DNA from 2 places in the Priestia sp. SRI_019 genome. Region 2 is predicted to be linked to the other one. Evidence: riboswitches for the same ligand, from Rfam matches in the RefSeq annotation. Region 2 holds a riboswitch; the other holds the start of a gene.

Region 1 (4,188 bases), on a different contig from region 2:
CGTGCTTATCAAGCTCTGAAAAATCAATTTCAAGCTGACGTAGCTTTGTGTGTTCGATTGGTAGCTTTTTTCGAACAAACACTGTCACATGGTTATATAAGCTGTTGCTTAATAACATTTTTAAAAGTTCTTGACCAACAAGTCCGCTTGCACCTAATACTAATGCTGATCTCTGTGACATTCTTTCACCTTCTCACCTGTTGTTTTTGCAATGGAAAACAGGTTGCATACACAACCTGTTTGTTCGAATTAACGATTATCAATTGTTTCTGGGTATAAATCATGATTCATCAGGCGATAATTAGCCATTTCTTCATACTTCGTACCGGGACGGCCATAGTTTGTATATGGATCAATTGAAATCCCGCCGCGTGGTGTGAATTTTCCCCATACTTCAATATATCTTGGATTCATCAGTTTAATTAAGTCATTCATAATAATATTCATACAGTCTTCATGGAAATCTCCATGGTTACGGAAGCTGAACAAATAAAGCTTTAACGACTTGCTTTCTACCATTTTTTCATCTGGAATGTAGCTAATATAAATGGTTGCGAAATCCGGCTGACCTGTTTTTGGACATAAGCTCGTAAATTCCGGACAGTTGAATTTCACAAAATAATCACGATTTGGATGTTTGTTATCAAATGCTTCTAGAATCTCTGGTGAATATTCAAACAAATAATTTGTTCCTTGATTTCCAAGGAGTGATACACCTTCTAATTCTTCATCTTTTCGACCGCTCATTTGCATTTCCTCTCTTTCTACGATTGTCATTCTAACAGCGTTTTTTTATTTTGTATATATCTGTTTTTATTTTTCTTTGTAAATTTTTTGCTATGCGCTTACACGCCTCGTTTATTTCCCCAAACAAGGGCGTGAACCTGCGGCAGAACTCTTACATCGTTCATGTTTTTAGCTGCCACTGCCTTATCGATTAACCACTCATACTTTTTAAGCAATTCTTGTGTTAACGACGCATTATCGATTGTCGTTAAGTCCTCGTTGCCTACCTGAACAAAAAATGGAACCTCAGGATAACGTTCATGAACAGACGCTGCATACTCAAAGTCCTCATCATTAAATACAACGACTTTTATGCTTATATGTGCCATGCGTTTTTCCTTTATTAATGTCTCTATAATATCGTCCAATACGGGGAAATTTGTTTTCATTAATGAACTTGGAGGCTTAGGGGAAATCGTTAAATCATCGATCTTTAGGAACCAATCCTGATAACGGCTTCCCTGTGTTTCAAGAGCTGCTTTTACCCCTTGACTGTGCAAAAGCTCTACAAGTGAACCAATCGCCTTGATAAGCGCAGGGTTCCCTCCAGAAATGGTGACGTGATCAAAGCACTCGCCTCCAATTTCTTTTAGCTCCGTCCAAATTTGTTCTGCTGTTAGCTGACGAATATCGTTTTTAGCTGATCCATCCCACGTAAAAGCTGAATCACACCAGCTGCAGGAATAATCACAGCCTGCGGTACGAACAAACATCGTCTTACGTCCTACAACCATTCCTTCCCCTTGAATCGTTGGTCCGAATATTTCAAGTACTGGAATTGTATTAGCCACGTTTTTTCACCTTCTTTGGGCGGTAAACTACGTAACTTGTCGGCGTTTCCCGCACGAATACTTGTACGCAAGAAGGCTTATTTGGTAGTGTGTCTAGATATTCTTGAACCAACTCATAAATTTTACGAGCAACAACTTCAGTTGTAGGAAAATCATTTGGATTTTCTTCGTTAAAGATAGAATGATCGTTCAATAATGTATGATCAAATTGACCAGAAACAATTTTTTTCAATAGCGCAAAGTTTACTAAAAAGCCCGCTTCGTCTAATGTATCTCCGGCAACAGTTAGATTTACAAAATACGTATGTCCATGGACTTGACGGCATTTACCTGCTTCTGTGTGAGGAACAAAATGTGCCGCAGCAAACTGCATATCTTTGTTCAGTTCATATTCATAGTTATGAAATACTTGAGGATACATTTGTTGCAACATTATTTCTCTCCTCCTTCTTTTGTTTGCAGGTATTGATCTAACCCGCGTTTTCGCAATTGACATGCAGGACATTCGCCGCATCCGTCAGCAACAATACCGTTGTAGCACGTTAATGTTTTTTCACGCACATATTCAAGCGCTCCTAGCTCATCCGCTAACGCCCACGTTTCTGCTTTATCAATCCACATAAGCGGCGTGTGAATCACAAACTCAAAGTCCATTGATAAATTAAGCGTGACGTTTAACGATTTCACAAATACGTCTCGACAGTCTGGATATCCCGAAAAATCAGTTTCACAAACGCCTGTTACGATATGACGGCCTCCGCTGTTTTTAGCCAGCACGGATGCAAATGATAAAAATAACAGATTGCGGCCGTCCACAAACGTTGTAGGCAACTCTCCTTCTTTTTGCTCGATCTCAATATCATCTCGCGTTAAGGCATTTGGTGCTAATTGATTTAAAAGTGACATATCTAGTACGGTATGCTTCACACCTAAATCAGCTGCGATAGCTTTTGCTACCTCTATCTCTTGGCTATGACGCTGACCGTATTGAAAAGTAACCGTTTCTACTTCTTTAAAGTTTTTCAAAGCCCAAAATAGACATGTTGTGCTATCTTGACCTCCGCTAAATACAACAATCGCTTTTTCATTTTTCATCATTACTGTTCGTCTCCTTTTTGATTGAAATCAAAAGAAGAAGAAACTTTATTGAACCGTTCGTTCCCTTTGTGACTAATTTTATAACACAAAAAAGAGACTGCTCTTTTCCAGCAATCTCCCTAAAAAGCAACTAAGATACACGTCCTCGCCAGCATACACGTCACAAAGACGTGTTGATAGAAAAGCACGTGAAAGAAGACACGCTAAAACCGTGTCTTTTGTCATCAACGATGATCTTAGTTTTTTATAGAGGGAGTTTTCGAACCTCTCCCGTACGTATACAAACGTGTACGGCGTTTCTTCTTGAATTGTCATCGTATTATACCACATGCTTATAAATAATGCTATGTTTGTTGGCTTCTATCGCCTTTAGCTGCCTTATTTTTCTTTATATAAGAAAGAGCAATAAATAACAACGGAAAACAAACGCTTAGTACAAATAAATAAAACGGCCAGTAATATTTTTCAAAATAATTGAAGTACGCTGTATTGGGAATAATGTAATACGCCACGCCTGTAATAATTAGACCTAAAGGAAAGCTTAAAAAATTGCGCACCCGTAAATTACACAATTGGACGATACTTAACTGAATAGCATAGAACACAATGACAACTTTGAAAAAGATAGATAACATCCAAATAATAGCTACTAATACTTCAACATGCTGAATCGTTGCACCTAACGAAATCATTTTTCCTAATAAATAAACTGGGTAGCTGTGCATCGACGCAATATTCGCACCAAGAGCTAATATACAAGCCGCAACTGCAATCGTAATCGTCAAACCCGATGCGACAGTGCCGATAACAAACATTCTTTTTACCTTTTTGCCATCTTTTATATGAGGCGTAATCATTAGCACAAAAATCAATTCCATAAACGGATTTCCTAAGAAATACGTGGTCCCTAACACTAAATCAGCCATGCGGAATTCAAACAAAGGGTAAAGACGATCAATTTTCATCTGAGGAACATTTAAAACAATTAACAATAAAAAGGGGACCACAATCCACGGCAAAAAGATTTCCGCGGTTCTCGCTACCACTTCAATACCTAGATACCCTCCGTATATAACAGCTAAAAGAACAAGGGCATGAATCCACGTAGGCAGCGTTTCAGGGACAATTTGAGTGGTCATAAATGTACTGATGTCTCGAAGCGAAAACGTAGATTGAATGAACATAAAGAAAATGTAAATAAGAGAAATACACGTTCCGGCATAAGGACCTAGCGCCTGTTTAGCTATTTGAATGAACGTTTGCTGAGGGTAACGCTGAATCAGCCATAAAAGCACCGCAACGATTAAAAGTGCAAAGCCAATAGCAAGCACACCGCAAAACCACGCATTTTGTCTATTCGTCTCTAATAACGTAGCCGGAACTGCCAAGATGGCGCTTCCGATACAAAAAACATAAATTAAAAAAAGAAATTGTTTTGGACTAATAAATTCCTTTATTTGCATCATACACACCTTCTCTCCTACATGCTTGCTCACGTGAATAACAGATGATG
Region 2 (4,188 bases):
CAAAGATAGACGAATATAAAAGTATAGAGCATGTTATTGACGCCAATAGCGAAAACCGATGCTAAAATAATGACACTGTCCATGTAGAACATGCTTTTAGAGATATTATAGCCTTTTGTATAGTTTAATAAATAAGCTAAAAGCGTTGTTCCACCAGTCGATCCATCTGCGATAAAAATGAGAGCAAGTCCTGTTCCCATTAGTAAAGCCCCGAATACAATTCCTAAAATCATGTCGTGAACGTGAAAAGGAATATAGCTGACTAGACCGAGGAAAACGGACGTCATGACGGCTCCTAGAATCGTATAAAGAATCGTTTTTTTTGTTAGAAATTTATAGGCTAAGGCAATAAATATAAGGTTTACAAGAAATGTGCTGATACTTGTAGGGATATGAAATAAATAATATAAAACAAGAGCAATACCAACCGTACTTCCGTCACCTAATTTATTTGGAATGACGAAAAAATCAATGGATGCAGCAACTAAAAGTGCGCCGACGATAATTAAGATGATGTCTTTATAGATTGTTTTCAATATGCAAACCTCCTTGATTATTAGGATATTTTCATGTTTAATCTTGTTTTTACTAGTGTTTCACAAATGATAAAATAAAAAACGTCTTAGAAATTGTCTAGTTATAAAACTGATCAACTTCTAAGACGAAGAATTACGATACGTGTATAGGTCTTAATCCGACTTTTCTATGCTTCGATGTCACCGATTATATAAACCTCTGACCGCTATGTCAACGCTGTGAGAGATGTTCAACTTTTCAAAAAATAGAAGGCGGTTTCCTACATAAAAAAAGAATCCTTTGCGATGACGCAAAGGATTTTCAAATTTATTGGAATAGGGGGAATACGTTATTAGGATTACCATTTTCATAAATTAATATACCTTTATTTTTTTAAAAGATTTATTTGTTAATGACGATTGAAAGTTTGTAATTCACATGCTGATTTAGCTCTGTCAAAAAATCATTTAGTTCTTCATTTGAATGAAATTTGCATTCTAGTAAATAGCAGCCATCGCCGCTGATTTTAAAGTTGTTGATAACGTACTCCTGCTGACTTTCTAAAAATGTAAGGTAGGGGTGGTGATGAATGCTCTGCGTATAGATATTTAAAAATGCATGGATGGTGTAGCCGAGTTTTCGTTCATCAATGTTAATTGTATAGCCTTTGATAATCCCTTCATCTTCTAACTTTAATACTCTAGCAGAAGCGGCTTGTCCGGTTAAATGCACTTTTTCTCCTAATTCTTTCATCTTTATACGTCCATTTTTTGATAGCTCTTCTAGTATGCGCTTATCTGTATTATCTAACATAGCTACAAATCCTTTCGTATTTCAAATCAAAAGGGTTAACTACTTGATGTCACCTATGTATACTGATACGTCTTCTATTTTATACTAAAGAAAAGTAAGAAAAAAGAGCAGTCAATATGCAAGGTATAGAAACCGGCAGTAGTTTGTAAACAGCTAGATTGACGAAAGCTTAAGCATGCTGTATGATTCTTTGAGTGTTTACGTGGTTCGTAACCATCCCACGTTAAAAAACTAAGGAGAGAATAGTAAGATGAATATAAGAACACTTTGCGTCAACGGTCTTTTAGCTGCTATGTATATTGCTGTCAGCATGCTAATCCAGCCGTTTGGCTTCACCAATATCCAATTTCGTATATCGGAAATGTTCAATCACTTAATTGTGTTTAATAAAAAGTACGTGTACGGCATTGTGCTAGGAGTATTTCTGACGAATTTGTTTTTTTCACCAATGGTCGCTTATGATCTGGTGTTTGGGGTAGGACAATCCGTGCTATCATTACTCATTACCATTTTTTCTATGCGCTACATTAAAAATATGTGGGCTCGTATGCTTGTTAATACACTTGTATTTACGTTCACGATGTTTATTATTGCTTTTGAGCTGCACCTAGCATTTGACTTGCCATTTTTCTTTACGTGGCTAACAACAGCCGTTGGTGAGTTTGTTGTTATGCTTGTTGGAGCACCAATTATGGCAGCAATTAATAAACGTGTACAATTTAATAAGCTAGTTGGATAAAAAAGATGTGGCTGTGATAAATCTCACAGCCACATCTTTTTTTCTTTGTTATTCTATAAGTGTAGTGATAAACCCCTTATTATTGAAGAGCTTTTCACGCATGGACAAATTACCCATATCTAGCATGTGAAAAGAGCAGGTCGCGTTTGCGATCTGCTCTTTTTGCGTAAGGCAATAGGAAGTATTCGGTTAGATTATTTTGAAAGAAGGAGTGACAAATCTCACAGCACATTCTTTTTTCTTTTGTTACGATATACATATAGTTGGCAAACTCCTTATCGAAAAGTTTTTCGCACAACAACACATTACCTATGCGTAGCAATTAAAAAAGCAGACCGATAACGGTTTGCTTTTTTAATTGTATTTTTTACCATTAAATAACTTTTTTGAGTTATAATTGTAAAATAACCTTTGTTACTAGAGAAGGGATTGTTTTTTGAATAGGAAGTTAGCAATTCTTGTTTTATTAGCGTTAGCTATTGATGAGCCCGACGTAAAGTGCATAGGGTATTGGAATAAGCTTGATGATTACCATCAATTTTCTTTTGGAGGATCCTTGAAGCAAGAATAATATATAACTATTTGTTAAATGGTGGAACTGAGCGTAAGGATTGATAAAGGCGGTGAATGAACAGTGAGTGTAGACACGGATAGATTGATTAGCTTTTTTATTTTATGGGGAACACCCGCTGTTTTTAGTATAGTAGAGTACTTTAAACTGAGTAAAACTGAAAAAAAAGAAGCGATACGAGACTTAATATCTTTAAAATCTATTGTAACAACAGGATTTATATTGACCGGAGGAGTGATGGCGAGTTTAGGCAGGTTGTTATCTCTGCTGCCTCTCCACGTTATAGGTACTTTTATTTTAGCTATTGGTGGTATCGTGGGCGCTGTTGAAGCATGGAAGACAGAAAAAAAGAAAAGTATTGTTATCCTTGTTTTAATAGTATCTATGATTGCTTTTACATTTGTAATATAAATTCTGCATGTAACAAGAGCTGCTCAACCCGTGAGCAGCTCTTATCAGTTTCTTATTTATTGTGTTTCAAGATGCTGATCTCTTTTCTTTAACGTAAGAGCGAGCAAGAACGAAACGACGGCGAAAGCGATGGCTACATAATAGACGGTATGAACCCCGCTTGTCATACTTTTTATTTGTAGCAGCGTTTTATTCGTTTCGTTTGATTGTTGAATAAAGTGCTGAGAAGCCATGGTCATAATACTTGTATACAAAGCGGGTCCAATCGCGCCTGAAACTTGGTTAATCGTATTTGAAATAGCTGAACCGTGGGCATGAAGCGGTTTTGGCACTTGATTTAAAGCAAGCGTCATCACGGGACCGATGCTTAAACCTACGCCAATTGTAAAGGCTGCGTATAAGATGGCTGCAGTCGTCGTGCTTGTTCCGCTTGAAATAGTAGTGAACAAACTTAAAATAAATGTTAAAAGGACTAAGCCCGTTAAAAGCAGCGGTTTAAATCCGATTTTGTCAAACAAACGTCCTCCCACCATAGCTGTTAGAGCCAGCGTTACACCGCCTGGAAGCATAAGAAACCCTGTTTGCAAAGGAGACAGTCCCGCAGCCGTTTGGAAGTATAGCGGCAAAATTAACATCATTGAAAACTGAATCATCATAATAAGAAACATTAAGAAAATCGATCTTGAAAACACAGACGATCTAAAAGGCTTCATATTAATCATAGGAGAATTCAGCTTTGTTTGCTGTCTGACAAATAAAGCAAGAGCTATGACGCCAATTATGAGCGTAAGCCATACGATAGGATTACTCCATCCCGTCTCTTCACCAGCTGCGCTAAATCCATAAACAACTCCTCCAAACCCAATCGTAGAAAGAATCACAGATGGGATATGAATTGTTGGTCTAGATGTTTCAGAAACGTTACTGAGCTTGAAAAGAGCAAATAGGAAAATAAGCGCCGCTGCAATTAAAAGACCTAGAAATATAATTTGCCACGAATAGTATTGAATAATTAATCCTGAAAGAACCGGTCCTATTGCCGGTGCAAATAAAATAGCTACGCTAAAAATCCCCATTACGGTGCCGCGTTTGCTAATAGGCACGAGTGTTAACATTGTGCTCATCACAAGAGGTAAAA

Evidence for each region. Region 2 has a riboswitch for preQ1 ahead of AC2YJL_RS23680 (QueT transporter family protein). Riboswitches for the same ligand answer to the same signal wherever they lie in the genome.
Region 1: linked by a shared signal. The riboswitch ahead of queC (7-cyano-7-deazaguanine synthase QueC) and the one ahead of AC2YJL_RS23680 (QueT transporter family protein) in region 2 are both predicted to bind preQ1.

What each region holds. Positions count from the first base shown of each region.
Region 1 covers NZ_JBYCZN010000002.1:1,425,402-1,429,589, forward strand. The annotation lists gene AC2YJL_RS17500 (NAD(P)H-binding protein) at 1-181, opposite strand, end outside; gene queF (preQ(1) synthase) at 250-747, opposite strand; gene queE (7-carboxy-7-deazaguanine synthase QueE) at 846-1,577, opposite strand; gene queD (6-carboxytetrahydropterin synthase QueD) at 1,570-2,010, opposite strand; gene queC (7-cyano-7-deazaguanine synthase QueC) at 2,010-2,675, opposite strand; PreQ1 riboswitch class I at 2,906-2,949, opposite strand; gene AC2YJL_RS17525 (GerAB/ArcD/ProY family transporter) at 3,020-4,141, opposite strand; gene AC2YJL_RS17530 (hypothetical protein) at 4,168-4,188, opposite strand, start outside.
Region 2 covers NZ_JBYCZN010000006.1:21,299-25,486, forward strand. The annotation lists gene AC2YJL_RS23670 (YitT family protein) at 1-536, opposite strand, end outside; gene AC2YJL_RS23675 (Lrp/AsnC family transcriptional regulator) at 919-1,329, opposite strand; PreQ1 riboswitch class I at 1,526-1,570, shown strand; gene AC2YJL_RS23680 (QueT transporter family protein) at 1,580-2,068, shown strand; gene AC2YJL_RS23685 (hypothetical protein) at 2,505-2,639, shown strand; gene AC2YJL_RS23690 (hypothetical protein) at 2,703-3,050, shown strand; gene AC2YJL_RS23695 (DHA2 family efflux MFS transporter permease subunit) at 3,107-4,188, opposite strand, start outside.